2 regions of the Neptuniibacter sp. QD37_11 genome follow, and region 1 is predicted to be linked to the other one. Evidence: predicted binding sites of a transcription regulator. Region 1 holds the regulator's gene; the other holds the start of a gene.
What was found. The regulator FNR, encoded in region 1, switches genes on or off when oxygen is low (the NO sensors DNR and NnrR bind a similar motif). The targets are predictions, from matches to a motif close to TTGATNTANATCAA.

Region 1 (15,797 bases):
AAATAATAATGATTATTAAATCATTTGTGGGTGTTGTGAAACATTATTACTTAGAAGTATAAAAATCAAAGGTGTATACGTGCTTAATGACTAGACGGTTTTATGATGGCTGGGCAAAGATCTTTAGATTTTTTAGGAGCCTCTATTTCAGGCATCTTATCCAACTGATTAGCTCCATATATTGCGATAAGCAGGGGAGAAGCAATTACGAACACTAGGAAGCCAGCCATCAACTGCCCTCTCATCCCTTTGCGAATCGGTGTCGGTTTAAAAACTTTGTAGCCCTTAGGTGGGAATTGCGCTTGTATTAACCCTTTGAAAGCCATGGGGAGCATCGTTATGGCAAGGATTAGGAAGATCGAAATAGGTATTCCAATCAGTAAAAGGTGCCAAAGATAATCAGCCCCGTTTAGGCCAAACAGACTGTAACAGTGAGGCTGTTCTGCAAGTCGGGTGATAGATGGGAATAGCCAAAGCTCGCCAGCGGCTATGAGAACAGCGCCTAATCCCATAAACAGGATTATGAGCTTTATCTTCTCGCGCTTTGTGTATTCCGGTGCGTAATCCATCTGGTCTGCCCTGCCCATATTGGAGATGAAAGCTTAATTTATAACCTTACCACTTGTCGCGCCGAGTTATAAATTAAGCTTGGACAGTCAGTTAATAATTAAGGGCGTTGTGCTTCGCCGCCAAAGGCTTCAATTAGAGCAGGGAATAGCTTGCTGAACTCTAGACCCATTTGAACCATATCGGCATCGAATTGAGCGATTTCGTCTTCCGCTGCTTCGTCGGCCATTTTCTCCTGTAGCTGTTCGCTCAGTTTTAGACGTTTGATAGACAGATCTTCTTGCAGAGTAATCTTGAGTTGCTCATCCCATTCTAGAGCGAGCTTAACTACACGCTTGCCTGCTTCTAGGTGAGCAACAAACTCTTCATCTTCTAGTTGTTGGCCTTTGATTCGAATTACGCCGCCTTCTAAAACGTTATCACGTAGCTCACATTCATCTAGTACTTCAAAGCCTTGTGGGATGCTGTCGTGTTGCTCCAACCAATGTGACATAACGGCAGAAGGTGATTGGTTTACATCAGGCAGTGTGATTGGCAGACTGCCTAATGTGCCACGAAGATGACTTAGTAGCTCTTCTGCGCGTTTATGGCTAGAAGCATCTACTGCAATCCAGCCAGCTGCAGGGTTGATCAGAGCGGTGGTCTGCTGGAATTTACTGAAGGCACGAGGCAATAGATCAAGAATCACTTCATCTTTCAGTTGGTCGCGTTCTTTCTTGTACACTTTGCGTGCTTGTTCATGTTCGATGACCGCAACTTTTTCGCCAACGGCGTCTTTAATAACGGCGCCGGGAAGGATCTTTTCTTCCTTGCGTGCAGCCACCATAAACATACCGTGTACCTGATGCGCGTGAACATCATCTAATAAGTGACATGGCGATACCCAGCCATAACGGCTAAGTTCTTGGCTTTTACATGGATGAAAAGCGTGTTCGATAAGTTTTTCTTGCAGCTGCTCTTGAGTGTATTCAAACGCTTCAGTTAGGCGATAGAAAATTACATTTTTAAACCACATAGCAGCTCCAGAAAACGAAAAAATTGGCAGAGCATGGTAGGCAAGATTTGTACGCGATGGAAGAGAAAATCTGCAATTGGCTGAAATAAAAGAGAGGTGAAGAATTAGCTAGCGGGATAAGTAAGAAAGGGATAAAACTGACGGCAGCGATTAGATTGGGCTGCCGTCAGGTTTTAATTAGATGCCAGCGTAAGCAAGAAGGGTATGTACTGGTACACCTGCATCTTGGATTTTGCTAGAACCTTGTAGGTCTGGCAGATCGATTAGTGCTGCTGCTTCTGACACTTCCGCACCAAGTTCTTTGATGAGACTGCACGCTGCTAAGATAGTGCCACCTGTAGCAATCAGGTCATCAAATACCAAAACGCGATCGCCTTCCTTCACAGCATCAGTCTGCATCTCTACAGCTGCAGTACCGTATTCAAGCTGGTATTCCTGATGAATGGTTTCACCCGGTAGTTTGCCTTTTTTACGGACGAGTACCAAAGGAATGTTCAGGTGGTAAGACATGATGGAGCTGATCAAAAAACCACGAGCATCAATACTCGCAATATGCGTGATGTCACTGTCGATATAGCGCTGGATAAATGCATCAGAGATCATGCGAAGCGCTTTAGGATCTTTAAATAGTGGAGTGATATCGCGGAATTGAACGCCTGGCTCCGGCCAGTCTGGGATCGTACGAATTACGGATTTCACATAACATTCGTCATATGACATGAAGAACTCCTTAGAAACAGCAGGTTTTGACACAGCTCAATGTTTTATTACGCAGCAAAAGCTTTAATAAATGCGTTGGGTTACACATTGAGATGGCTACTTAATTGTGCGACTAAATAAGCACCGGTTGCGAAAGCGATCGGTGCTTTTTTATGTGTAGGGGCTAACTGCAAGTGCCTTTGCCACATTGAGCAGTTACAGGCTCTTCAGCGTCCTTAGCTGGACACTCGCCAGATAGTTCGTAAAGTTTATCCAGATCCTGGATATGAACCTCTTTACCTTCAACTTGTAATAGTTCGGACTTCTGGAAGCGGGTAAAAATTCGACTTACGGTTTCAACTGCAAGGCCTAGATAGTTACCGATCTCGTTACGCGACATCGATAAACGGAAACTTGTTTCAGAATAACCACGTGCTTTAAAACGCATCGATAATTTCACAAGGAATGTTGCAACACGTTCTTCAGCATTCTTCTTCGATAGGAGCAGCATCATCTGTTGCTCTTCACGGATCTCTTTACTCATCGTACGCAGCAGTTGGCGGCGTAATTCAGGTAACTGACCGGAAAGTTCGTCCAAACGCTCGAACGGAATTTCACAAACCGTAGTTGTTTCGAGGATTTTTGCAGATACAGGGTATTCGTTGTTATCAAAACCGCTCATACCAACCAGTTCACCTGGGAAGTAGAACCCGGTGATCTGCTCTTCACCTTCATTTGTGATTGTGTAAGTTTTTACTGTGCCGACGCGGATGGCATAAACACTCGCAAATTCTTCGCCTTGGTGGAAAAGATGCTCGCCTTTTTTCAGTGGGCGGCTTTTGTCGATAATGTTGTCCAGGCGTTCCATCTCTGTCATATCCAGAGATACGGGCAGACACAAAGAGCTCAGACTACAAGTGTTGCAGCTTACCTGCTGTAGACTACGTAGTTTTCCATCAGTTGCCTTGTTATCACTCATAGTGCGATCCTGTCGTGGTTATATCGAATGGCTACCCACTGATTATGTAATATTTCCGTAAATACGGAAAGTTAAATAATCTTCGAGAAACGCTGTGAACTCTGATCTTTTGGTATATATGCATCAAATGCCATACATATACGACGAATCAATAGGCGACCAGCAGGAGAGACTACAATCTCATTTGCATTCATGCTGATTAAGCCATCTTTAGTAAATGCTTCTAGCTCAGCAATGGAAGTTGCGAAATAGTCGTCGAAAGCAATATCAAATTTTGATTCAACCGCTGTTTTGTCTAGCTCAAAGTGGCAGATTAGCTGTGTGATTACATGACGACGGATGATGTCATCTTGCGTCAGGCTTACACCGCGCTTAATTGCATGAGCGTTACTATCTACTGCAGCACTGTAATAAGGCATGTCATGCTCATTTTGATAATAAACAGAGCCGATTTGGCTAATTGACGAAACGCCCATAGCGACAAGGTCGCACTCTGAATGAGTCGTATAGCCTTGGAAATTACGATGTAATTTACCTGTGCGCTGAGCAATGGCTAGCTCATCATCAGGCTTAGCAAAGTGGTCCATACCTATATAAACATAACCTGCATCAAGCAGCTTATTAATGGTGGATTCTAGAATCGCAAGCTTAGTCTCTGGGCTAGGCAGTGTTTCTTCCTGAATATGACGCTGCGGACGGAAACGGTCTGGAAGATGAGCGTAGTTGAATACTGAAAGACGATCTGGATTCATTTCGATCACAGTATCGAGTGTTGCGTTAAAACCTTCGAATGTTTGGTAAGGAAGTCCGTAGATCAAATCTAGGTTCAGGGAACGGAAACCTAATCTGCGAGCTTCTTCTAGAATTGTTGCTGTTTGTTCTACTGACTGAACGCGGTTTACTGCTTCCTGAACTTTTGGATCGATATCCTGTAGACCTAGACTGATACGGTTAAAACCGATCTCTCGTAGGACTTTGATTGTTTCTAGGCTTGCTTCACGAGGATCAATTTCGATGGAGTAATCACCGCTATCGTCATCAAGAAGGTTAAAGTTTTTGCGCATTTCAGCCATTAGCTCGACCATCTGCTCGTGGCTAATGAATGTTGGAGTACCGCCCCCCCAATGTAGCTGAGTTACTTTGCGGTCATTGCTGTACCACTTAGATAGCTGAGCCATCTCTTTATAAAGTGTATCCAGATAAGGCTGTGCTTTTTTGCGGTTGCGCGTGATCACTTTATTACATGCGCAGTAGTAGCAAACATGCGCACAGAATGGGATGTGAACATACAGCGAAAGTGGATCATTGATGTCCGCAGAGTTTTGTCCGGTTGTTACTAGATCACTAGGAGACAACTCTGGGTCAAACTGAACAGCAGTAGGGTAGGATGTATAACGAGGACCCGATAGGTCGTATCGTTTGATCAAGTCCAGATCCCATTTAATCAGATTGTTATCCACGTTTGTCTTCCTCTGTAATCAGTTTCTTGCGAAAAGTGCTCAGTTATTGTTGGAATATTCCCATCCAAGGGATGCTGTATAAGCCCATTCCAATAATGATTGCGCCCGAGATATGTTGGGTCAGACGCTTCTGAAGAATTTGTTTAACTTGTTGGGCCAGTACACCGGTTAACAGCATGGCAGGCAAAGTGCCTACGCCAAATGCCGCCATCAATTGTGCGCTGGTTAGCCAGTCGGATGCTGCTGAAGCCCAAATTAAAGTGCTATAAACCAAACCGCATGGCAGCCAACCCCATAGGCCACCCAGCATGATTGCTTGTCCGATATTTCTAACCGGTAGAAGCTTACTCGCAGCGGGACTAATCTGTTTCCACAGTACACCGCCTGCTTTTTCTAGGTGAGTTAAACCTTTCCACCACTGGGCAATGTAGAGGCCCATGAAAATAAGCATCAATCCGGCAAAGCTGCGAAGTACGAGTTGTAGTATAGGATCGGTTAATAACCAACTCAGGCTACCTAAAATGGCGCCTGCAGTTGCATAGCTAATAATGCGCCCAGAGTTATAGCCGAGTAAAAGTAGGAAGCCCTGACCTCCCTTAGGGGAGCTAAGGGAAACGGTGGCAGCTATGCCACCGCACATACCTAGACAATGCGTACCGCCAAGCAAACCTAATAAGAATGCTGTAGGTATGACAAGTGCTTCAGTCATTGCCTTTGTCAGTCGGTTTTACTTTTGCATCATCCGGAATCAGATCTTCGTCATCATCATAGAGAATGCTATGTGCAGGGCTGTCTAGATCGTCGTACTGGCCGTTGTTAACGTTCCAGAAGAAAGCCCAGATAGCAAAGCCAATTAACAAGATGGCAATGGGGATCAGCAGGAAAATTATATCCATTGAAACTACATAACCCTAATTTTCAAATGTGCTTATTCTACCTGATTTTGCATAACCGCGTCAGGCTTAGCCGACTGAGTACCCTGATCTCTGTCATGGGAATGGACAGAACCTCGGGTTAATTTGTTCAGGCGCATCGCATTACCGACTACGACCAATGAACTTGCCGACATACCGATCGCTGCCATATAGGGAGCAATGAAGCCAAAGGCCGCTAATGGTAAAGCGCTTAGGTTATAGCAAAGTGACCAAGCTAGGTTCTGCTTAATGATTCTTTGAGTCTTTCTCGCGAGCAAAATACCATCAGCCAGACGCAATAGATCGTGGCTGATCAGTACGCCATCCGCATTGGTTTTAGCAAGATCAGAAGCGCCGCCCATAGCGATAGACGTTTGAGCGCCTGCAAGTACAGGGATGTCGTTAATACCGTCACCTACCATAATTACATGTGCACCATCTTCTTGCAGCTTATTAACATGAGCAAGCTTCTCTGCAGGTGATACGCCAGAGATAGTGGTATCTATCCCTAGTTGGCTTGCTACTTCCGCTACCGCTGAAGAGTTATCGCCCGTCAGCATCTGACAGTTAAGCCCCATCGAGTGAAGGATCTCAATTGTCTGTTTCGCTTCACGGCGAATCTGGTCATTCAGACGGAACCATGCTAGTGCTTGAGTCTCATTACACAGTAGCAACCACTGCCCACTTGTTTCAGGTAGCGATGGCTGGCTTTGCGTTAGGATCTCGCTCGCGTAATCAGGTTTACCAATACGGTATCTTTGATTGTCGATCACTCCTTCGATGCCTTGACCAAGTGTTGCTTTGATCTCGGTTGCTACTAGATCACCTTGTTGATCGTGGAACGCTTGTGCAATTGGATGTTCACTGTGCTTTTCAAGCGCAGCAGCAAACTTGGTACAGGCGTCTTGATCATGATCCGCTAGAGGAACCACTTCTTGAAGACTGAGGTTACCCTCGGTTAGCGTGCCTGTTTTATCGAAAACAACATGAGTTGCCGTCGAAAGGCTTTCAAGAACATGGCCTCGGGTAATTAATAAACCGTTTTGGCGCAGTGTTCCTGTGGCAGCAGTGAGTGCTGTCGGAGTGGCCAATGAAAGCGCACAAGGACAAGTGACTACCAGTACAGATAGGGTAATCCAGAATGCATGAGCAGGCTCTACGAAGTACCAACCTGTCGCTACAACGGTTGCGGTGACTAAGACCGCCGCTACAAAGTAGCTAGCAACTTTATCAGCAATCTGAGCAACTTTAGGTTTGTCTTCTTGAGCACGATCGAGCAAACGAACAATGGCTGATAGTTTGGTCTCGTCACCCACCTGAGTGATTTTAATCGTGATCGGGTTTTCGACATTAATCGTGCCGCCAACAACCTTGTCATCGATATCTTTGCGAATAGGTAGGTATTCACCCGTTAGCGCAGCTTCGTCTACTGAGCTGCTACCAGCAATGATGATGCCATCAGCAGGAATCGTATGGCCTGGTTTGACCAAAACAATATCGTCTAGCTTAAGCTCTTGAGCGGGTACTAATTGTTCTTCACCATCGACTAGTTTGATAGCACTAGCCGGTAGTAAGTTGAGGAGTGCATTACCCGCTTTGCCTGTTCTATGACGGGCCTGCATTTCAAGGTAGCGGCCAATTAACAGGAAGAAGGTGAACATAGTAACGGAGTCGTAATAGACCTCACCACTATTCGTGATGGTTGCCCAGACACTGGCTAAATAAGCTCCACCGATTGCGATAGAGACAGGGAAGTCCATGGTTAAGTGTCGAGTTTTAAGATCCCTTAGCGCTGCAATAAAGAAAGGACGTGCAGAATAAAGGATTACTGGGGTTGCAATGACTAAGCTAGCCCAGCGGATAAAGCTGACATACTTATCTTCCATGCCCTGTAGAGCACCGCCATAAAGCGCGATAGCAAACATCATTGTCTGCATCATGCCGATGCCGGCAACACCTAGACGGCGAGTTGCACGCTTACGTTCCTGCTCTAAGAGCTGCTCTTCTTTGTCAGGGTGGTAAGGGTGGGCTTGATAACCAATTCGGTATATCTCAGCCATGATTTTGCTGAGTTTTGCTTGGGATTTATCCCAAGTGATACGAGCGCGGTGGTTAGTCAGGTTGACCTTAGCTTTACTTACGCCCTCGATATTACTGATGTGGTGATCGAGTAACCACACGCAAGCTGCACAGGTAATACCTTCGATAACCAGTGTGGCTTCGGAGCTAGATTCATTAACTTTGACGAAATTGCTTTGCACATTTTCGTCATCGTAAAGCTCAAGTTCAAGAAGCAGTGTTTCCGGAAGGTCCTTAGTGTTAAGCTCCGGCGAGTAGGCTGCTTCAGTACGATGTTTGTAATAATTGTCCAAGCCACTATCTACAATAGTCTGTGCGACTGCTTGGCAGCCTGGACAACACATATCTCTACTTTCACCGTTAATTACAGCACTATAGTTACTACCCGGGGGGATAGTAAGGCCGCAGTGGTAACAGTCAGCAGACTTTACTGAGTTAAGGTTGCTGCTCATTGTTCGTGGGCAGGTTTAAACTCAATTGTATTCTGATCGTATGGTGGATGTGCCTCTGCACGGAGGTTCCAGTTGCGGGCTTCATCCTTCAAGATCAGATAACGCTTACCTTGTAGCAGGCTCTTTAAGCTGCCTGTATAGGCTTCAGTGCCAGGAACTTGCTTAAGCAGAATACTCTGATCGTATTGCTGGTGAGTAGGGTGAATGATACTGAGGTTAAGGAACTCTGGAAGGTAATCGCCTTTGCTCTTAAATTTCAGCATTAGGTCGCCAGTTGTATTATCGAGATTTAACTGTCCACTAACGCCAAGGTCGATCGCTTCTTGAGACTGACTTTTATCTACAAAATGGCCGCGGGCTACTTTGTAGTAGTCATCTTTTACCAAACCGTCATGTGTAACGATGGATAGGTAAAGGTAAAAAGTTCCGTAAAAAACTACGGCAATAATTGGTGATAAAATAAACCAAAGCCAAGGTTGTTTGTACCATGGGCCGGGGATGTTGTTGTCGCTGTCACTCATGTATCAATACCCAAAAAAAAACTGTCGTATCCAAAACTGGAACACCCAGTTTCAGACCGACAGCTATTCTACCTTATTTCTAAAAGAAGGGGCCTAGAATTTCTTCTTATCGACCCTTCTTTTGACCTAGCGCTTAGGTGCAGGACCAATAAAGCGGTTTTCCTCTTCAATTAGGATATCGGAATTGTCCGTTGCCATTACTTTGAAGGTGATATTGTTATTGGCTTTGCTTAGGTATTTTTTCTTGATATTCAATCTAATTGGTAAATCGATCAGTTCGCCAGCTTTAATAGTGACTTCTGACTTACCAATATATTCAAGGCCTTCAAGGCCAGTGACTGAAATAGTGTAGCTATGATCAACTTGCTCTTTATTGGCAAGTTTCAGTGTATATACGTTCTCGATGACGCCTGAAGTGACTTCGTTATATAGCTGTCCACGGTCTCGTAATATGTCAACTTCGAGCGGGATACGGCTGTAGACTGTGTAGGCAAAAACAACACACATAGCACATAGGACAACAAAGTAACCGATCAGTTTAGGACGCATAATATGCGTTTTATTGCCTTCGAGCTGATGTTCAGTTGTGTAGCGTACAAGGCCTTTTTCGTAACCGACGCGTTCCATAATGTCGTCGCAGGCATCAACGCAAGCGCCGCAGGCTACACACTCATACTGCAGACCGTCGCGAATGTCGATTCCCACTGGGCAAACATAAACACAGTTGTAGCAATCAATACAGTCGCCTAAGCCTTCTGCTTTATAGTCAGAGCCTTTTTTACGTTTGCCTCGGCTTTCACCGCGTTTCTCGTCGTAAGAAATGATCAAAGTGTCTTGGTCGAACATAACTGATTGGAAGCGAGCGTAAGGGCACATGTAGATACATACCTGCTCACGTAACCAGCCAGCGTTGCCATAGGTTGCTACGGCAAGAAAGCCTAACCACCACATCTCCCAAGGGCCAAGTTCAAAACTAAAGATGCTTGGGATAAGCTCGCGAATTGGAGTGAAGTAACCAACAAACGCGATAGCGGAAATAATAGAGAAGGCGACCCATAGGAAGTGTTTTGCGCTTTTTCTAAGTAATTTTTCTTTGCTCCAGCCTTTAGATTTATCCAGCTTCATTCGCTTGTTGCGATCACCTTCGGTGAAGTTCTCTATCCAGATATAGATCCAAGTCCAAACGAATTGCGGGCAAGCGTAGCCACACCATAATCGACCGGCAAATACGGTAAAGAAGAACAGGGCAAAGGCAAGAATAATCAGTAGCCAAGACAGTAACATAAAGTCTTGTGGCCAGAAGGTGCTACCAAATACATGGAATTGTCTGTTGGGCAGGTCAAACAGAACGGCTTGTCTGCCATCCCATGTGATCCATGAGAAGCCAAAGAACATCAATAGCATGATAAAGCTAGAGCCTTGGCGTAAGGTTTTAAAGATACCTTTGTAATTCTTTACATAAATATGCTCGCGTTTGGCATATAGGTCGTACTCTTGGGATTTTTTCTTGCTCTTGGGTGTGACATCTTGAACCGGGATCTGATTCATATCGTTGCTCACATACTCACCAGTGAAAGTTAAACTCATCAGAACTAATACGCTCACCATGTATTAGCAAAGTTGAATATTATAATAGATCCTCAAAAAAAAAGGCGACATGATCTACATCATATCGCCTTTATTTTAGTTCAACTATCTAATTACTTTTTAGATAGGCTGTAAACGTATGCAGTGATCAGGTGAATCTTCTCATCGCTTAGTAGGTCTTTATGAGCTGGCATTACACCATTACGACCAACGCGGATAGAGTGAGCCACTTTTTCGAAGCTACCACCGTACAACCAGATGTCATCAGTTAGGTTAGGTGCACCTAGGATAGGTAGACCTTTACCGTCAGTACCGTGACAAGCAGTACATAGTGCTTGGAATTGACCTTTACCGCGAGCTGCGCCTTCTGCATCAGCTTCTGCACCGCTTAGAGATAGTACGTAGTTAGTTACGTCACGTACGCCTTCTTCGCCTAGTACAGCGCCCCAAGGTGGCATGCCGCCGTTACGACCGTTAGCAATAGATGTCTTGATAGTCTTCTCGTCACCACCGTACAACCAATCGTTGTCCGTTAGGTTAGGGAAACCGTGTGCACCTGTTGCTGCTGTGCCGTGACATAGAGAACAGTTGTTCGCAAACATACGCTGACCCATTTTTAGGCCTAGTGCGTTGTCTGGGTGCTGTAGCTCTTCTGCAGACATAGCTGCGTATTTTGCAAAGATCGGCTTGTACGTCTCTTCAGCGTGAGCCATTTCTTCTTCCCACTGGCCAGTAGAAGTCCAGTTCAAGAGACCTGGGAAACTACCTAAACCTGGGTAAAGAATAAGATAAACAATGCCGAAAACAACGGTGCCCATAAACATCTGGAACCACCATTTTGGCAGAGGGTTATCGTATTCAGCAATGCCATCAAATTCATGGCCTAATGTTTCTTCAGTTGTATCTTGGTGCGGCTGACTTTTGCGAGTAGCAATCAATAGCCAAGCACAACCAAGAATTACAGCTAGGGTAATCACTGCTACCCATGCGCTCCAAAAAGCACTCATTTTTCAATTCTCCCGTCACTGGCCTCTGTATTGTCCGGTTTCATCTCGTCTGCCTCATCAGGTTCGTTCAGAGGCATATTGGCTGCATCGTCGTACTTGTCTTTATTCTTTGGATTAAGCACCCAAACAAATAGCGCCAAGAACGTAATCAGCATGATTACCGGTATATAAGGGCCATAAACTTCGTAACTCACGCGTTACTACCGCTTGTTAGTGTATTCAGAATGCATTTTACCCAGTGCTTGTAGGTAAGCTACAACAGCATCGATCTCGTATTTGCCCTGAACTTCTTTCTGGGCATTAGCGATCTGCTCGTCAGTGAAAGGAACACCAACAGCGCGTTGTGCTTCAAGCTTCTTAGCAGTGTCTGCACCGGTTAGTTTGTTTTCAAACAACCATGGGTAAGAAGGCATCTTAGACTCAGGTACAACGTCACGAGGGTTGTACAAGTGAGCGCGGTGCCAATCATCAGAGTAACGACCACCTACACGAGCTAGGTCTGGACCTGTACGCTTAGAACCCCATAGGAATGGGTGTTCCCAAACGTGCTCATTCGCAGTTGAGAAGTGACCGTAACGTTCCGTTTCAGCACGGAAAGGACGGATCATCTGACTGTGACAAGTGTTACAACCTTCACGGATGTAGATGTCACGGCCTTCAAACTCAAGCGGAGTGTAAGTACGTAGGCCTTCAATTGGCTTAGTAGTAGAAGTTTGGAAGAACAGAGGAACGATCTCTGCTAGGCCACCACCGCTGATTACGATGATGATAAGCAGAATCATCAGGCCAATGTTCTTTTCTATCGTTTCGTGTTTGATCATTTCTATCTGCTCCTATGACCTTAAGCTGCCTGTGCAGAAGCTTGAGCTTCTGGTGCAGTGCTGCCTTTACGAACAGTCTGCCAAGTGTTGTAGGCCATCAGAATCATACCAGTCAGGAAGAACATACCGCCCAACCAACGAACAAAGTAACCAGGGTGAGAAGCTTCTAGTGCTTCTACGAAGCTGTAAGTCAAAGTACCGTCAGCGTTAACTGCACGCCACATTAGACCCTGTAGGATACCGTTAACCCACATCGCGCAGATGTATAGAACCGTACCTACTGTCGCTAGCCAGAAGTGAGTGTTGATAAGACCAACGCTGTACATCTGAGCTTTACCGAATAGGCGAGGGATCATGTGGTAAACCGCACCGATAGAGATCATTGCAACCCAACCCAATGCACCAGCGTGTACGTGACCAACAGTCCAGTCAGTGTAGTGAGACAGTGCGTTTACTGTCTTAATAGACATCATTGGACCTTCGAACGTAGACATACCGTAGAAGGAAAGAGATACAACAAGGAAACGAAGAACTGGATCCGTGCGAAGCTTATGCCAAGCACCAGATAGAGTCATCATACCGTTGATCATACCACCCCAAGATGGAGCAAGAAGGATCAGAGACATAACCATCGCTACAGACTGAGTCCAGTCAGGAAGCGCTGTGTAGTGAAGGTGGTGACCACCAGCCCAGATGTATGTCGCAATCAACGCCCAGAAGTGAACGATAGATAGACGGTAAGAGTAGATTGGACGTTCAGCTTGTTTTGGTACGAAGTAGTACATCATACCTAGGAAGCCAGCTGTCAGGAAGAAACCTACAGCGTTATGACCGTACCACCACTGGATCATCGCATCTACAGTACCGGAGTAGATGGAGTAAGACTTCCACATAGAAACAGGGATAGCCATGCTGTTAACGATGTGTAGAACAGCTACAGTGATGATGAATGCCATGTAGAACCAGTTACCTACGTAGATGTGAGATGTCTTACGCATCTTCACAGTACCTAGGAATACAATAGCGTATGCAACCCACACGATAGTGATTAGCAGGTCGATTGGCCATTCTAGCTCAGCATATTCTTTGGAAGAAGTTAGACCTAGCGGCAGAGTAATTGCTGCTGCAAGGATAACTGCTTGCCAGCCCCAGAATGTAAACGCTGCAAGGCCATCAGAGATCAGGCGGCGTTGGCTGGTGCGTTGAACTACATAGTAAGATGTTGCAAACAGGGCACAGCCGCCGAATGCAAAGATAACTGCGTTAGTGTGCAGTGGACGTAGACGACCGTAAGTCAGCCACGCTGTATCAAAGTTTAGTGCTGGCCAAACCAACTGTGCAGCAATTAGGACACCGACGGTCATACCGACGATACCCCAAATTACTGTCATGATGGCGAACTGGCGCACCACTTTATAATTGTAGGTGGGGTGTTCAGTTGCTGTGCTCATGTCAGGCTCTCATCAACAAGCTATTTATGGAAATTTTGAGTTTCGCAGGCAATTATCTTGGAATAGGGCCTTATTTTCAATGTGTTTAGGTCATTCAATGAGGCATTTTGTCGCAGTTGCGAAATTTCTACCTAGGTATTGTTTGCTTTATACTTTTAGGTTGGGGTGTTTTTTAACTTAATGAAATATAAGGAATATTTTTTATAGGTTGTAATCCTTTGTTTTAAAAAGAGATATAATTTTGGCGTTTTTTGTCGTAAAAAACGTCGCATTTTGTGCTGCACAGTAAGGCTTTTCTCAGCGTTTGTTGATTCAAGTCAACTTTGAAACAGCGGTAAAACTCATTTTTTGACTGATTAAGGGGCTGTTTATGTTAATTGATGGTGAATTGAAAACGGGGAAAGTGTTATTTGCGCATGGTGCGGGTGCGCCAATGGACAGTGACTTTATGCAACAGATGGCTCTGCGCTTAGCTAAACTTGGATTGCAGGTTGTTCGTTTTGAATTTCCATATATGCAGACCATTAGAGAAACGGGCAAGCGACGCCCTCCAGATAGAATGCCTAAATTGCTGGATTACTTTACACAATTGATTGAAGAGCAAGTAGTGGATGGTCAGCCACTGTATTTGGCGGGAAAATCTATGGGGGGGCGTGCTGCTTCAATGCTACTTAGTCATCCAGCCGTGAGTGCTGGATTTGTATTCGGTTATCCTTTTCATCCACGTGGAAAGCCCGATTCGTTACGTGTTGATCATTTAAAAGATTTACCAAAGCCTTTGCATATATTTCAAGGCGAAAGGGATCCAATGGGTTCACTTCCTGAAGTTACAGAGTACAATTTGCCGTCATCTGTTCATGTGTATTGGTTTGAGGATGGTGATCATGACATCAAACCACGTAAGGCTTCAGGTTTTACGCAAATTCAGCATATGGACCATATCGCTCAGATTATCGGGAAACAGCTAAGTTGACATATTTTAATCGATTAGTCCTACAGTGCCGCTCAGGCTTCGAGAAAGAGGTCGCAGGGGAGATTGCAGATCAGTGCTCTACTATCGGCCTATACGGATACTGCACCTTAGAGTCTGGTCAGGGTTATGTAGAGTTTCATTTGCAAACTCCAGGTGATGCAGAGCGGGCTATTGCTGAAATTGATTTTAATAGTTTGATTTTTGTAAGGCAGTGGATGGTTTGTGGTGATTGTCAGGAGCTTGAGCGTGATGATCGTATTTCGCAGCTACAACAGATTCTTGCTGATTTTCCTGATTGTACTGATCTTTGGGCAGAGTACCCCGATACAACAGATGGCCGCGAGTTAGCGACCTTTTCGAAGAAGTTTAGCTCAGCTTTGGCTCAGAAGTTGCGTAAGAGCGGACGTTTGAAGAAAAAAGCGAATAGCAAAGGGAATCGTTTGTTGCTGTTCGTACTGTCTGGTAGTGAAATGTTCGTAGGTTATGCGCCTGTGAATAATTCAGCGCCTTGGCCACTAGGTGTACCCCGTCTTAAATTTCCCAAACAAGCTCCAAGCCGCTCAACGTTGAAATTGGAAGAGGCATGGCACTGGTTTATTCCACGTGATGATTGGGATCAGCGAATCCCTCATGGTTCAACAGCAGTAGATCTGGGGGCCGCACCGGGCGGTTGGACCTGGCAGTTGGTTCAGCGCAGTATGTTTGTTACTGCAGTTGATAATGGGCCGATGCAAGATCAGTTGATGGAATCCGGGCAAGTGACCCACGTCCAAGAAGATGCATACAAATTTATACCAGTGCAGCCTGTCAATATGATGGTGTGTGATGTTGTGGATAAACCGATTAAAACGGCTGGGATGGCGGCTGATTGGGTGATTAATGGTTGGTGCGATGAAGCTATCTTTAATCTTAAGCTACCAATGAAGCAACGTTATCAAGAGGTTGTATCTTGTTTAAATCTGATTGCTGAAAGGTTTATGCAGGAGGGCTTAGCGTATGAGTTATCGGCTAAACACCTTTATCATGACCGTGAAGAGATAACCTGCCACCTTAGAGTGCTGTAAAAATACAGCGTTAAGATGGCAGTTCAGCAACTTAGTGTTCAAAAACGGTGACTTTTTCTTCTGTTTCCAACATGGGGTTAATTGTCGCCATCATTTCTTGGCGTTCTGACGATGTCGACCAGCGCTGCCAGTCTTGTAAGGTCCGGTAGTTTGCTACGACTAAACGGTGGTTTGGATCTCTGGTGTTTTTCAGTGCTTCGCCAGAAAT
Region 2 (15,797 bases), 1.1 Mb from region 1:
GACTACTTTACTAATCTTTTTGAAGCGATTGGCTGGTCTTTTATCCATCAGCCTGATGAAGCTTATATGGGTATCATCCCTAAAGGTGAAGAGCGCTTTATGCGTTTACGCTTGGATGAATCCTTGTTGCTGCTTTGCATTCGTCAGCAGTATGAACAGCGCTTAGAAAGTTTCGAAGTGGAAGCAGGGCAGGCATATACCAGCACTGATGAGTTGCTTACGGTATATGAAAACTTAACGCGTAAAGAGATTCCAAACGAAACGCGTTTGAAAGAGATCCTTTCCTTGTTCTCTCGTCACGGTGTTATCGAACGCGGTAAACCTGATGAGATGGAACCTAAGAATATCCCGCTTAAGATCAATCCAGTAATCCGCCAGGTTGTGGTTGAAGACTTTATTCGTCAGCTTGAAGGCCTTTGTGAGTCCAACGAGCAAGATGGTGAAGTTGTATTGGATATGGATGAAGTCGCAGAAGCAGCAGTAGAGCCTACTGAAGAAAACAACGAAGATGTTTCAGAAACGGAAGTCGATGCAGAATTAGAAGCTGCTGACGAAACATCTGAAGAGCCAAACGAAGCAGTCGCTGAAACGGCAGAAGAAAAAGAAGAGGTACCAGCTGAATGAAGCAGCTAAATCGAATTATTCTGGTTAACTGGTACGTTCTTGGTGCTGTAGAGATACCGATTAAAGGTAACGTTGCGGTTGTCGGTCCAAACGGTTCTGGTAAATCATCCCTATTGGATGCGATCCAAACAGTATTGATGGGTGGTAACAAACGTCACTTGAGCTTCAACGCATCGGCGGGTGAAAAGAGTGAGCGTAGCCTACGTACCTACTGTCTAGGTTTCCTTGATGACGATGGTAAAAAGAATACTGCACGTCATGATTCGCTTTGTTATTTGGCATTGAGTTTCTTCGATACTGAAACGGCTAAAGAGACGACGGTTGGTGTAGCGATTAGTGCATCTACTGCGTCTGCTGATGAAGATGTTCTAGGTCGTTTTATTCTGCCAGATTGCTCTGTATCACTAGATGACTTTACCGAGAAAACAGGTGAAGGCCGTCTGCCTAAAGCGTGGGATCAAGTTCGCGATCACTTGTATAAGCAATGCCCAGATATGATTCTGGAAAAGCGTTCTAGCCGTTTTGTTCGTGAATTGGTAACGCACCTGAGTTACGACCCAGAGATGCCAAACGATGACGATAAGTTTGTTAAGAACTTTAAGAACGCGCTTAAGTTCGTGCCAATCGACAGCCCTACACGCTTTATTCGTGAGTTTGTTCTAGACGAAAACATTGTCCATGTCGGTGCATTCCGTAAGTCTCTTGATGAATACCGCGCGATGGAAACTAAGACGCGCGAAGTAGCGAACCGAATCGGTGAGCTAGAGAAAGTACAAGAGCTTTGTAATGGTATTCAGCGCAATGTGAAAAACGCTGCAGAATACGAGTGGGTTGTTCACGAAACACGTTTTGAAAATGCAGACCTTAAAAAAGAGGATGCTGCAGAGCGCTTGGAAGATAACCAAGCGAAAGAGGAACAGGTACAGGTAGATCTGGAGAAGAAGAGTGAAGAACTCAACCAGATTATGCAGAACTTGGCCGAAGCCCGTGCAGAGCTAAATACCTCTGATTCAGCTCACAAAGTTAAGGCGCTTGAGTCCTCTATCACAGCTAAAACGCACGAAGTTAATGTTGTGAAAGAGCGCATCCAAGGCGTTTATAACCTGATGCGCACGACAGTCGGTTTTGCTGAAAACAGCGAATTGCTACCTGAGAAATTCCGTCCTGTTGTTGAACAGTGCGTAGAACAGTGGCGTTCTGGTCAGGACATCATGGCGGATCTATGGCCACAATCTCCTGTAGAAGTTGATAACGTTCTAGAAAACCTAAAACGTCAGGTTGAAGGTGTTCGCCGTGATATCGCACGTCGTTATGAGCACTCAGTAATTCGTATCAATGAGCTGCGTTCAGAAATTCAGAACCAGAAAAGTGCCGTTGAAGCGCTAAAACAAGGTCATGCTCCGGTACGTCGTAATACCCGTGAATTGATGGAGTTGCTGCAAGAGTACGGTATTGAGTCCACGCCGATCTGTGAACTAGCGGATATTAACGATGACAAATGGCGTATTGCGATTGAGTCTTTCCTAGGTGCGCGTCGTGAAGCGTTAATCGTCGATCCAGATCGTGTGAAAGAAGCGATCACGCTATACCGTCGTAAAGGTCGTCACCTTAAAGGTTGTCGTATCGTTAATACGACCAAATCTGGCGATTGGCTAAACCGTTATAAAGCGGGTTCACTGGCTTATTTCATCGATACAGAAAATGATCATGCTCGTGCCTATATGAACCGTGCACTAGGCGGCGTGATGGCGGTAGAGACTGAAACCGAACTACTTCGTCATGAGCGTGCATTAACTTATGACTGCATGTTGCAGACAGAAGGTTCGACAACGGCAATTAATGAACAGCAGCCTATTATGGGTATTCGTCGTCGTTCTGACCAAGCTGCGCTTCAAGGTAAGCAGGTTGATCAGCTAGTATCTGAATTCACGCAGCTGGGTAAAAATCACGATACATTGGAAAAACTACGTGATGCGTTAATTACGCTGAACAACGGTTTAGACAATGTGAACGAACGTGTATTCGACTTGGTTAACCAACGCGAACAGCTTGATACAGAGATCGAAGGTCAGCGTCAGGCGATCACCGATCTACGCAACCAAGATGACACGGGCGTGCAACAGCGTATTGCTGATCTGGTTGCTGAGCAGAAATCTACAGAACAGATGCAACGTAGCTTGATGGATAAGCTGCAGAAAGTACGTACGTCCATCATCAAAGATACGGCAGCGCTAGAAGTATTCGACCAAGAGCTAGAAGAGCACGCAACTGCACGTGCTACTTGTGAAGAGAAGGGCGAGTTTGATGCGCAATCTGCACAGGAAAAACGCGATTACCTAGATGAATCATGCTCTGGCGAACTCGAGCGTATTATCTTTGAAGCAGCGAAGAAGGCTCAGTCCGAACTGTCTCTGCACGAGAAGAAGAAAAACGCTGTGCGTGATGGCGTTGCGCAGTACAAAGCGAAATACCATGGCGGTGGCTTAAGCCATCAGCAGCTAGATAAAGTTACACCAGATTCTACTCATGAAGAGCTGTCTGCATTTGTAGATGAAACCGTACAAGCACTTAAAGATTCTGAACTGGCTAACTACAGTCAGAAAGCAGAACGTGCACGTCTAGAAGCAGAAACAGCATTTAGATCTGACTTTGTGGCGCACTTGAACGATCAGATCAACAAGATCAAAGATCTTATTCGTGAGCTTAACCAACATCTAAAAGGTCGTCCGTTCCATAAAGAGATGTACAGCTTCGATATGATGCCTAACCCTGAATTGAAAGATATTCTGGAATTGGTAGAAGCTTACACTCAGATGGATTCCGCGAACGTTGGTTCTCTATTCGATCTGAAATTCGATAGCGATAAGCCTCACAAAGATGCACTGGCGAAGATTCACGAAGTGCTGAAAGATGAAGGCGAGAGCAGTTTGTTGCAGGATTACCGTAACTTCTACAACTTCGAATTGGTTGTAAAAGATCTCGACGGTAACCGTAAAACAACGCTAACTCAGCGTATCAAAACCGGTTCCGGTGGTGAGCACCAAGTACCGTTCTACGTGGCAATTGCTGCAGCCCAAGCTGCAACATACCGTCTACGCGAAGGTAATGATGGCAACCCGCTAGGTGGTATGAGCCTGTCTGTATTCGATGAAGCCTTCAACAAGCTGGATTCTGAGAACACAGTAACTTCACTTGGTTTCATGAGCGATCTTGGTTTGCAGACAATTATCGCTGCACCGGATGAGAAGTACTCACTACTAAGTTCTTGTATGGATACCATCATCAACGTTTGCCGTGATGGTCGTATCGTAGACTTGGATGTTGAGTTCCCAACGCTTCAAGGGCGTGAACTTCTAAACTCTGACAACCCACTAAAAATGATGGCTGAGTTAGAAGCAGAAGATCAAGACGAGCAGGCGCTTGAGCCAGAACCGGCTTAACCCTCTCGGAATAAAAAGGCGCTTCGGCGCCTTTTTTTATTGGCTGGAATATATTACCGAATATTAGCTAGATGTCTTTAAGCGTGGCTTTGGCCAAGCAAGCTTAGGGATCAGGCTAATAAATGGTTGCTTACCACGGAAGATATGCAATCGACCTTTATGTACCTGACCGATGCATTGCTCAACAGGGTCGAGCAAAATCATCATAATCGTACTGACGCTCGGCGGCGGAGCCCCGGCATTTTGCTTACTGCCCGGCAGCGCTTTTACTTCATTCTGTAGGCTGGAGAATTGCTGATGGCTAATGAGTTTCGCCAACGTTTGAGCGTCCCATATATCAGGCTGCGCCATTAAGGGCTCAAGTAAACCGAGCGTATTGGGTGCGACCAGGCAGCGCTCACGGCTAAAGTACTTTCGAACACTCAGATCGGTATGGACTTTAAGTAGGGAGTTATCGCGAACATTACTGTCGAACGCCATCTGCTCCAGACCACTCAAAATTGCATTTAGATCCCAATTACAGCCTTTTATTAAGCGCCAGACAGGTTCCATGCTAGTACGCGAACCTAGGCTGTATTTCACCGCATCATGAATCAATGTGTCTTTAGGTAGTAGAGTGATCTTTAGAAAGGTCGTCTGAAAATCGACCAAGCATTCAGGGCTTTCAATAAAGCAGTATGGCAGTTCACGGCGGCAGAACGCCATCCACTGATCGCGCGAGTTAAGTTGTTGTAATACAGGAATAATCACAGAATTAACTCAATAAAACAGTTTCGTTCGACTAGCCAAAGGTAGTAAGCTAAAAAGCTACCTCAACAGAGGGTAAACTTCATCTCTTTACCCCTATCAGGTGATCAATCAACTGTTATGATGGGTCTAATAATTTATAGCCCGAGTATAACCAAAGCTAAGGATAAGAACCATGAAGTTGCTTAACCGTTCAGCATTTGTTGTTTTACCGCGACAGCCATTTGCAGACTGGACTAATAGTTTAGATGTAGATGCCGACGGTTTACACCAGTGCTTAACTCTAGACGAGCAGCGTAGGGAAGGCACCGTTTATCTGGTCGATGAAGTCAGCACGGAAGAGGATTTCTCTAAAGCGCTAGAAGCTCATTGGCAGTCTATCTTCGAAAGCGAGCTTTCTGCTTGGGATGAGTTGGGCGATCATTGGCCGCGTGAAATTAGCTTTGCTAACTTCCAAGAGTGGTTTGATGTCTATCCGCAAATCATGGCGTTGGATTTAGCTAAACAGCCATTAATGATGGCCAATTTGGAAGATGTATAGCCGAGTTAGTTAAGGGCTTTTGGAGATTTTATGGAGCAGATTGTTAACCCTCATGGACTGAAAATGCACCCAATGCGGGAGCGTTTGTACAGTGAATTACACTCGCGCCCGTTTCAGGTTATTCCAAGTCCGGCTCGCATTACCCATTTAGCAGTGATGTGTAATCCTGAAGAGAGCAAACAGCAGTTTGCGCACCTGCAGGAGTTGTTTAAGCATTTCGGTGTTGAGCCACCCGCAGTTGATGAGCTTTGTTACCACGCGGATTTCGGTAATCTACGTGTGCGCCGTGAGAAGCACATGGAGTTCACTACATATACCTTTATCAATACAGGCATTGAACAGGGCGGTAACCCATTTGAAGTTACTGGGCTAACACCGCTACCAGAAGGTTGGCTTGCTGAAATCCCTGGTACGGTGATGTCGGCCTTCCACGTTTCAGTAGAAGATGCGCGACAAACACATGAGTTGAATCTGCCACTAGTAAAACGCTTCTTTGAAGGTATGCGTTTAGTGGGTAGTAGCCCGCAAAATGGCGATGCCCGTGTGTGGACAACCTTCCAGATGCACAGTGATGGTTTTGGTCGTTTCCTGATCTACAACAAGCAGATGAGTGATAGCCAGCTAGGTCGATTAACTCAGCGTATCATGGAGATTGAGACCTACCGTTTGATGGCATTGCTTTCATTGCCGACTGCGCGTGATATCAATCCAACGCTTGGCGATATGGACCAAAAGCTGGCTGATATTACCGATCATCTAGCCCATAGTGGCGATATCGATGAGCAGGAACTGCTGTTCCGCCTTACCGATATGGCATCTTGGGTGGAAGACTGCAGGGCACGAGCAACCTTTAGGTTCAGTGCAACTTACGCTTACCATGACCTGGTTATTAAGCGCCTTGAAGAGCTGCGAGAAGACGAAGTCTCTGGGCACTTAACCATTACCGAGTTTATGACGCGTCGTTTAACACCTGCGGTAAAAACCTGTCGCGCGACCAGTAATCGTCTTGAAGATCTATCCCGTCGTATCGACCGTGTAGCAGAGATGATGCGCACGCGTGTAGAGCTATCGATCCAATCGCAAAACCAAGAGCTGTTGGCTTCTATGGATCAGCGCTCCAAAGTTCAATTAATGATGCAACATACGGTAGAAGGCCTATCCGTAGCAGCAATCAGTTACTACACTATTGGTTTAATTAAATACCTATTAGATGCCGTGTATAACTCTGGTGTAGATCTGAACAAAGATCTGATTTTAGGTATCTCGGTACCTGTTGTAATCGGCGCTGTTGCATTAACGACACGTAAAATCCATCGACACTTCTTGAAAATGGCTACAGAAGAAGTGGAAAGAATGGATGAAAGTAAAAAGAGTAAAAAATGAGTATTGAAGCGGTAATTAGAAATCGTCTAGAAGATGGTCTGGCAATTGAGCATCTTGTGATTGAAAACGAGAGTCACATGCATTCTGGCCCTGCAACTGACTCACATTTTAAAGTAACAGTTGTGTCGGATGATTTTGAAGGTAAGCGAAAGGTACAGCGTCACCAGCTGATTTTTAGCTTCCTATCCGATCGAATGAACAACCCAATTCATGCCTTGTCGATGCATTTGTTCACTCAGCAAGAGTGGCACGACAGAGGTCAGGCGGTTGCCCCGTCACCGAAATGTTTAGGTGGCTCTAAAGCTGATAAATAACAAAAAGCGACTTCGGTCGCTTTTTTATTTTTGACCGACTGAAAGGTCTGATGAGCTGGATCAAATTCCCTAAAAGTAGCACTATCTCTCAAAAGAATAACCCTATATATTCTAATGTTAGATATATGAAATATAAGAAAAAATAGCCATTGAGATGTAACAGGGGCTGCTATGAAAAATAACCAACCCGTTAATAATACTGAGCGTAAATTCAGTAACGATACGCCGCTGATTTCCACCACGGATTTAAAAGGGCAGATAACATTTGTAAACGATGCCTTTGTGGATATATCAGGTTTTACTCGGGATGAGTTAATTGGTCAGTCTCATAACGTTGTTCGACATCCTGATGTCCCACCACCGGTTTTTGGCGATCTCTGGTCAAAGTTAAAAGAGAATAAGCCTTGGATCGGTATAGTTAAAAACCGTTGTAAGGATGGCTCTTACTACTGGGTAAATGCTTATGTGACTCCGATTGTAGAGTCCGGCCGAACCATCGGCTATCAATCTGTTCGAACAGTGCCTACCTCCGGTCAAGTTTCTCGCGCAAACGATGTTTATAGTCGACTAAATAACAACAGTCGTCGTATCTCGATGCACGATATGTCTATTCAGACCAAGATCATCATTATGTTGTTGTTAGCGGTGCTTATTCCTATGGGCGCAGGCTACTTCACACAGTGGTCACCGATGATCACAATGGGTGCAGGCCTAGGTGCTTTTATATTATGTGCAGGCTTGTCCTATCACTGGTTGGGCCCTCTACGCTACCTACAGTCCCGTGCTAAGCGTATGTTAGATTCAAAAGTACTTGAAGAGATGTACGCTAATTCTGTGAGTGAAGTAGGCTCAATCTATTTAGGAACAATGGTAGATCAGGCACGAATCCGCTCTGCTAATGCCCGTGTTACCTATTCGGCAAAAGAGCTTAATAAACAAGGTGAAGATACGATCGGTATTGCGCGTCAGGCCAATCAAGCGATCGAACGTCAGAGCTTAGAAATTGAAGATGTTTCAGCGCATATTCAAAGCCTCTCCATTGCTATTGAAGAGGTTGCACAGCATGCAAGAACCACTTCCGAAGAAACTAAACAAGCGACCAATACAGCCGATCAAGGTCACTCGATTGTAAAAGGCACAATCGATGCGATTCATCACCTAGCAGAAAATGTTGAGCAAGCGGCTCAGCAGATTGATAGCTTGCGCAAAGCGACCGAAGAGATCGCGAGTAAGACCTCAGTAATCTCTGAGATAGCCGATCAAACTAACCTATTGGCATTGAACGCCGCAATCGAAGCGGCGCGTGCCGGTGAGCAGGGGCGTGGATTCGCCGTTGTTGCGGATGAAGTACGAGAGCTCGCTAAACGTACTCAGCTGTCTACTAAAGAGATCGATACTACGATCGCAGAGCTTCAGGGCGAAGCCGCTCAGGCGATGTCGATGATGGAGAAAAGTCAGGATTCAGCAAAAGGCTGTGTTGATAAAGCCGGTGAAGCGGGTTCTGCGCTGCAAGAGATTATGGCGGGTGTAGGTAGCATTGATGATATGAGTACCATGATCGCCGCTGCATCCTCTCAGCAAAGTAATGCTGCAGAAGAATTAAAGCAAAACATCATGTCTATTCAGGAAGCGGCGCAAGTTGCTCAGTTGGCTGCTCAAGCTACAGAACGATCTTCTGTAGATCTTGCAGATACTTCTAAAACGATTGTCCAGAGTGTAAGTGTTTAAGCTCAATCTGAATTGAAAAAGGCTGCATCTGCAGCCTTTTTTGTGTCTTTTATTCTGTCTTAAATAAGATTGGGTTAGATCAGGTCTTTAGTTTCTAAATTTAACAGATAGCTCTTATTCTCAAGCCCGCCGGCGTAACCTGTTAAATTACCATTACTTCCCAATACTCGATGACAAGGGATAATAATGGGAATCGGGTTGCGGTTGTTTGCCATCCCTATAGCTCTAGCGGCTTTTGGGTTGCCTATTTTCTTAGCGACTTCACCATAGCTACAGGTCTTACCGTAAGGGATTTCGTTTAACGCATTCCACACGGATTGCTGAAACTTTGTGCCATCAGGTGCCAGTGGAACATCAAATCTTACCCGCTTCCCAGCAAAGTATTCGCTTAGTTCAGAAACGCACTGATTGGTGAGCGCGTTGCCCAAAAGCTCGGGCACCGTTTCATTATCTTGTAGGAAATGAATCGAGGTAATAGCACTGTTGTTAGCTTTAATAAGCAGAGAGCCTAATGCGGTGTTCATGATTGCTGCATACATAATATTAACCTCCACTTATATTCTTTTTTATAGTTTGGAACCTGTATTGATGTCCGTCAATGCTTTGTGGTCATCAGAGGAGGAGACTGAAGTCAAAGAGATAAGAAAGAACGATTAAGGGGAACATCAAATGCCTATTGAACATCATGATTTGATTCACGAATTTCCAGAGCACCGTGACCGTATTCACAATCTAAAAATGGAAGATGCACATTTTGCTCGCTTATTCGATGAGTACCATCAGGTGACAAAAGATGTTGAGCGAATGGAATCTGAGGTTGAGCCGGTATGCACTCAAACTGAAGAAGCAGCCAAGTTTAAGCGCCTTAAGTTAAAAGATAAGCTTTACAAAATGCTACAAGCATAATCGCTAAGCCTAATTAGAAAACCCGCAGATATTGCGGGTTTTTTTTTGATTTAATTATTCTAATCCAGAAAACAATTTAGCGAGTACAATTTAGTTATTACTGAGTTTGCGTAAAAAGGATAGTTTGTGAAGCCTTACTACAGTTGGCGCTATATCTTAAAAGTGGCATCCGAGCATAAAACGGAGCTGATTAAAGCGAACATTATCGCTTTCTTTGCCGCTTTGGTTTCTGTTCCGCTACCACTGTTTATGCCATTGTTGGTTGATGAAGTTCTGTTAGATCAACCTGGGTTTATTGTTGAAACTGTTGGTTCTATGTTCCCGCCTGAATGGCATGGGCCGGTGCTGTTTATCGGTGTGATTCTGTTTGTCACATTGTTTTTGCGTTTAGTCGCCCTGATGATGAACGTTTGGCAGGCGCGCCAATTCAGCATTATCTCCAAAGATGTAACTTATCGGATTCGGGTTGGCTTATTAGAGCGGCTTAAAAAAATCTCGATGGCGGCTTACGAAACTGTTGGTAGCGGTGCGGTTTCATCCCACTTTGTGACCGATCTAGATACCGTAGATCGCTTTATTGGTAGTTCGCTCAGTCGTTTACTGATTGCATCCCTATCGATCTTAGGTACTGCCATTATTCTGCTGTGGATGCACTGGCAGCTTGCCCTGTTTATCTTGTTTCTTAATCCGGTGGTGATCTATTTCACCACCATGGTTGCCAAGCGGGTTAAGCACCTCAAAGGTCAGGAAAATAAAGCATTTGAGGTGTTTCAATCGGCATTAACCGAGACACTGGACAATATCCAACAACTGCGTGCCTGCAATCGCGAACAACATTATCTAAAAGGGCTGATCGCAGAAGCCAAAACCGTACGTGATCATTCAACGGCATTTGAATGGAAAAGCGATGCGGCCAATCGCTTAAGCTTTGTCTTGTTCATGATCGGCGTTGATCTCTTTAGAGCGGTTTCAATGCTAATGGTGGTTTTCTCCGATCTGACCATCGGTGAGATGATGGCTGTGTTTGGCTACCTCTGGTTTATGATGGCGCCAGTGCAAGAGATTCTAGGCATCCAATACAGTTATTACGCTGCTAAAGCTGCTCTGCAGCGGATTAACAATTTGGCAGACTTTAAAGAGGAGCCGCAGTACCCAGCCAAGGTTAATCCATTTGAAGGTAAGAAGACCGTCGCGGTTAAGTTACAAGATATTCACTTCAGTTATGAAACCGGAGTCGAGGTACTCAAAGGCGTCTCGGTTGATATCCCAGCAGGGCAAAAGATTGCCTTAGTCGGTGCCAGTGGCGGCGGTAAATCAACCTTGGTACAGGGACTGTTGGGCTTATACCCAATCGAGAAAGGGGAGATGTTCTTTGATGGTGTATCGATCAAAGATATCGGCCTTGCCTGTGTTCGGGATAACGTCGCAACTGTACTTCAGCATCCTGCTCTGTTTAACGGTTCGATTCGTAGCAATCTGACCATGGGCAAAAGCTATTCAGATGAAGAGCTTTGGAATGCCTTAGATGTAGCGCAGTTAAAACCGTTTGTTGAATCCCTAGAGCAGCAATTGGATACGCAGGTTGGGCGGCAGGGCGTAAGGCTCTCCGGAGGACAGCGCCAACGTATCGCTATCGCTCGTATGCTATTAAGTGACCCTAAGGTTGTCGTACTAGACGAGGCAACCTCGGCATTGGATGCAGAGACCGAGCTGAATTTACATCAGGCTTTAAAGAGCTTTCTAAAAGATCGTACTACCATCATCGTGGCTCATCGTTTAAGTGCAGTAAAACAAGCCGATCATGTCTATGTGTTTGAAGATGGCAAGATCTGCGAGCAGGGCAATCATTCAGAGTTATTACAAAGTAATGGCCTTTACTCTAGGCTCTACGGTGAATATCAATAAACGCTATGGCTGAGTTGGTTCATCTTTGGTACATGCTCAAGGTGTAAACTCAGTGAATAATATTTATGGGTCGGCGTGGATCGAATTAAGCTCAAGGCTGTCAATAGGGATAATCAAAGATGCATGGACAGGCTCGAGTAGGCTATAAAACGGTTTCAGGGTATTAATTGCTAAAATGTAATTGATAGTAGAAAGGGATTTTGGCCCGAACAAATCATCTGATATGAAGATCAGATAAGAGGATACACCTATGAGTAAGTATGCAGTTGTTGTGACAATGCTATGTGCGCTAACACTAAGTGGTTGTGTAAGTAATTTAAGCGGTACAACCTATTCGCGTAGTGAAGCACGCCAAGTTCAGCAAGTTCAGTACGGTGTTGTGCAATCTGCCATTCCTGTAGTTATTGAAGGAACCGGTGGTGTAGTAGGTGGTGCAACAGGTGCTGTAGTGGGTGGCATCGCAGCCAGCAATGTTGGTGGTGGCCGCGGTAAAGATATCGCGACAGTATTAGGCGCTGTTGCCGGTGGTGTCGCAGGTAAAAAAGCAGAAGAGATGCTAACACGTGCACAAGGACAGGAGATCACTGTGCGCTTAGACAATGGCAATATGGTATCTATCGTCCAAGAGATGGACGGTGGGCCAGCCTTCGCAGCAGGCGATCGTGTAAGGGTGCTAACCCGTGCAGGTACTGCTCGCGTGACTTACTAAGCCTAAGTTAGCTCTCATCTAAAAAGCCCTTGCTAAATAGCAGGGGCTTTTTTTTAGTTTTCTTTTATGAGCTTTATTTATGAACTTCCTTTAAGAGCGATGAATTCCCTTGAGTAAGGTATGTACTAGCTGTTGTTCAACGTCGTCTTTAGTCATCGCGCCCTGTGCCAGCATCCAAGAAGCACTATAGAGCAGGCTGTCTAATACCGAGACTACCCACTCAGGGGTTAGGTCGGCATTGATCTCCCCTTGGCGTTGTCCTTGCTCGATCCACTGCTTAACTGTCTCCATCTGTTTTCCATACAAATCTAAAAACTCCTGATCCATCTCTACCAGCGTCCAGACCATCTGCAGAAAATGGAAACGATCGGCTAGGGGGAGAAGTGCCGCAATCAATTTGCGAAAAGCAGCCTCTCCCTGATTACCGCTGGTGATAATAGGTTGCATCGCCTCTTTAACAATCTCCAACGATTCGACAGATATGGCTGTAATCAAGCTTTCTCGGGTAGGAAAGTGCCTGTAAAGCGTTGCGCGTCCAACACTCGCTTGGCTTGCTATCTCACTTAAGGATGCGTGCGGGTTGTGCAGCAATACTTGAAAGCTGGCATCCAATAAAGCGCGCTGTGATTTCTTTATACGTAGATCTGTCATTTCAAATTCTCATAATGAGACATTGTTGTATCATAAATGCTCTGCTAATATGATACATGAGTGTTTCATATTATATAAGAGATTTGCCATGACAAAGCTATTTGAACGTTATAAGGAAACAGCCAGTCTTCCTCTAGGCGAGGCATGCAGCTTACCTTTTGCTGTTTATAAAGATAGCCAGGTTGCCGAACTGGAAGCAGATAACATCTTCCATCAGCAATGGGTGTTTGTCTGCGCTACCGGCATTTTAGCTGAGGTTGGCAGTTACTTCGCCTTTACGTTAGCGGGTGAATCTGTTGCGGTGGTTCATGGTAAAGATAGGCATATCCGCGCTATGTCTAACAACTGTAGCCATCGTGGAACACCCTTGTTATCAGCGGGTTTTGGTCATATAGAGAAAAACATCGTCTGTCCTTACCACGCTTGGACTTACTCAGATAACGGCGAGCTAAAAGGTATGCCTTTTGATGCCGCCAAATGTGTAGATAAGCAGCGTCATGAGTTACCTAAGTACGCCTTACAAGAATGGATGGGCTTACTGTTTATCAATCTGTCAGATAACCCGAGTGACCTCCTGAGTAGTTTGAACATGATCAACCCTTATTTACAACACTACAAAATGGAGCGTTTCACACAAGTCTATGGCGGTGCTAGCGAACACTGGAACAGCAACTGGAAGCTAGCCGTTGAAAACGGTATCGAGAGCTATCACCTGTTTATGGTTCATCGTGAAACTCTAGAGGTAAATACCCCTAGCAAAAAGGCCTATTACATTGCCGGTGATGCTAACTGGAGTCTGACCGGTGGTGAGATTGTCGAGCAGCGCAGTGCATTATCTCGATTCTTCACAGGTGATACGCCCGAGCCTCTCAACCACTATGTACTGATTTATCTACCACCAGGCTTTATCGGCATTCTTACCTATGAATCTTTTGATTGGATTGCAGTTACTCCAGATGGCCCAGAACACTGCTTCGTGCATGGCGGAGGGATGGCAGAACACGCGCCTGATAAAAGTGATAAAGCCAGTAGTGAGTTCGCTGCGGCGTTTTTGCAGGAAGACAAAGATATCTGTGAACTGGTGCAAAGCGGTATGGGGTCTAGGCACCATAAAGGCGGTACGTTGCTGGAAGTAGAGCGGATCGTCGTGGACTTTCATCAGTATTTAGCTAAACACTTATTTGGCGCACAGGTCAGCCCTTTCCATGAAAGCGATGAAGCTGGAATGTTTAAATAATTAGCAGGGGTAAAACATGATACGTGCCATTATTTATGCGGTTCTGGTGTGCGGAATAATGACCATCGGGCTGGTGGCTATAGATCTGAATAAGGATAAGCCGGTTTCTGCTCTATCAGAAAAGAAGGAACTATCTGAAGTTGATAAACAGCCCTCCAAAAAGGATGAAACAGCAAAGGCTATTCCTTCAAAGGCAAAAGCAGCAAAGGACGCTCCGACAAAGGCCAAAGATGATCAAGTTAAACCCCAACAGGTAAGCCAAAAAGCAACAGGCATCACGCTAACCGCTTTAATTAAAGGTTTGCGTAACGATAAAGGTCAGATCATCGCTCAGCTGTTTGATAACCCAGATACGTTTAACAACAATCGTTATGATCAAGCCGTCCGCACTTTGGTGATACCTGCCAAAGGTTTTTCTGGAGAGCTGAATTTTAATCAGTTACCTCACGGTGAGTATGCACTGGTGCTATTCCATAATGAAAACAGCAACCAGCAGTTTGATCAAACTGGCTCTTTGATTGAGGGTTATGCCTACTCAAGTAATGTCGGTAAAACTGCGGTAGTGAATTATCGACAAGCAGCCTTCCATGTTGATAGCGATAAAAAACTAATTATTAGCCTGATTTATCACTGAGGATTTGTATGGGAACGTCAGCACCAACAAGCGTAAAAGTAAAAGCCTCGGCCCCTAGTCCCGTTGAGGCTAAGGGGAAGGATGAGGTTAAGAAAGGTCAGCAGCCAACGCCAAAAAACGCCAAGGTTTGGCCTTGGAAAACGCTCTTGGGTCTAACACTGATTCTGACCGAGTTATGGCTAAATACAGGCATTATCTGGGGCGTATTTATGCTGTTGTGGGCCATTATGGGCATCAGCTCAGGACAGACCTATATTCTTGAGGTTTTGCAGCGTAAAGAGCACCCAATTCTGTTCTGGTTTACTATCCATCTATGGCTGCTGTTTGCAGCATTCTTCTTTGTGAGTAATCAGCATATCTATTCTTTATGTCTAGCTGTGGTTGCAAAGGTAACTGCTGTGTTTGGTTGAGTTAATAGGGTCTAAGCCGTGTAGCTATAGCTCGTATTACTAACTAATCTAAAAGCCCTTACTAAATAGCAGGGGCTTTTTATTGGCTTGGTTTGCTGTCTAAGGGTTAAAAGCCCAAATATTTGATAGTTGCTTTTTATCTAGTGCTGAGTTAAAAATTCTTAAGAAACAAGTGGATGTAATTCAGGCGTGGGGGGCTATGGTCCCGTTTATCAATCGATATAGAGCATGCATGGTTTGTCATGGAAGAAACTTTGTAATTTCGTGTTTATTCCTTCCTTTTGAGTTCGTTACATCTGTTTTCAATAAATGCGGTTAGGGTAGATTTACGAATCCCCGTATATACAAATGTTCAGCTTACGATGGAGAATGTATGCCAGCACATACAGAAATAAATCCTCTTAATTTTGAGGTTTTGGAAGTTGTTAATGATCTTAATGGTTTCTCTGTAGCGTGGGGAATCAGGGAAGATGGAACCAAGCGCCTTCAATGCGCTGGTATGGAGAAGGGATCATAAAGGCTATCCAAAGACATTTGGCAACCCTGTTTGGTTTATGTTTCCAAATGA

Region 2: a site for FNR is predicted at 9,363-9,376, ahead of ACMXYT_RS05535 (YdcH family protein). Genes of this name have one in related genera too.

The regions. Positions count from the first base shown of each region.
Region 1 is NZ_CP180552.1:2,329,980-2,345,776, reverse strand. It holds gene ACMXYT_RS10805 (hypothetical protein) at 84-569, opposite strand; gene rdgC (recombination-associated protein RdgC) at 668-1,582, opposite strand; gene ACMXYT_RS10795 (adenine phosphoribosyltransferase) at 1,760-2,302, opposite strand; gene fnr (fumarate/nitrate reduction transcriptional regulator Fnr) at 2,466-3,260, opposite strand; gene hemN (oxygen-independent coproporphyrinogen III oxidase) at 3,332-4,720, opposite strand; gene ACMXYT_RS10780 (sulfite exporter TauE/SafE family protein) at 4,764-5,429, opposite strand; gene ccoS (cbb3-type cytochrome oxidase assembly protein CcoS) at 5,422-5,616, opposite strand; gene ACMXYT_RS10770 (heavy metal translocating P-type ATPase) at 5,649-8,165, opposite strand; gene ACMXYT_RS10765 (FixH family protein) at 8,162-8,686, opposite strand; gene ccoG (cytochrome c oxidase accessory protein CcoG) at 8,813-10,234, opposite strand; gene ccoP (cytochrome-c oxidase, cbb3-type subunit III) at 10,387-11,280, opposite strand; gene ACMXYT_RS10750 (cbb3-type cytochrome oxidase subunit 3) at 11,277-11,474, opposite strand; gene ccoO (cytochrome-c oxidase, cbb3-type subunit II) at 11,481-12,098, opposite strand; gene ccoN (cytochrome-c oxidase, cbb3-type subunit I) at 12,122-13,552, opposite strand; gene ACMXYT_RS10735 (alpha/beta family hydrolase) at 13,923-14,525, shown strand; gene rlmM (23S rRNA (cytidine(2498)-2'-O)-methyltransferase RlmM) at 14,522-15,589, shown strand; gene ACMXYT_RS10725 (antibiotic biosynthesis monooxygenase family protein) at 15,621-15,797, opposite strand, start outside.
Region 2 is NZ_CP180552.1:1,231,861-1,247,657, forward strand. It holds gene ACMXYT_RS05495 (DUF4194 domain-containing protein) at 1-624, shown strand, start outside; gene ACMXYT_RS05500 (SbcC/MukB-like Walker B domain-containing protein) at 621-4,064, shown strand; gene ACMXYT_RS05505 (hypothetical protein) at 4,128-4,814, opposite strand; gene ACMXYT_RS05510 (hypothetical protein) at 4,987-5,352, shown strand; gene ACMXYT_RS05515 (DUF3422 family protein) at 5,383-6,735, shown strand; gene ACMXYT_RS05520 (BolA family protein) at 6,732-7,049, shown strand; gene ACMXYT_RS05525 (methyl-accepting chemotaxis protein) at 7,221-8,777, shown strand; gene ACMXYT_RS05530 (methylated-DNA--[protein]-cysteine S-methyltransferase) at 8,852-9,316, opposite strand; gene ACMXYT_RS05535 (YdcH family protein) at 9,447-9,683, shown strand; gene ACMXYT_RS05540 (ABC transporter ATP-binding protein) at 9,810-11,588, shown strand; gene ACMXYT_RS05545 (glycine zipper 2TM domain-containing protein) at 11,839-12,297, shown strand; gene ACMXYT_RS05550 (TetR/AcrR family transcriptional regulator) at 12,388-12,948, opposite strand; gene ACMXYT_RS05555 (aromatic ring-hydroxylating oxygenase subunit alpha) at 13,037-14,185, shown strand; gene ACMXYT_RS05560 (DUF2141 domain-containing protein) at 14,202-14,819, shown strand; gene ACMXYT_RS05565 (hypothetical protein) at 14,828-15,229, shown strand; gene ACMXYT_RS05570 (hypothetical protein) at 15,603-15,746, shown strand.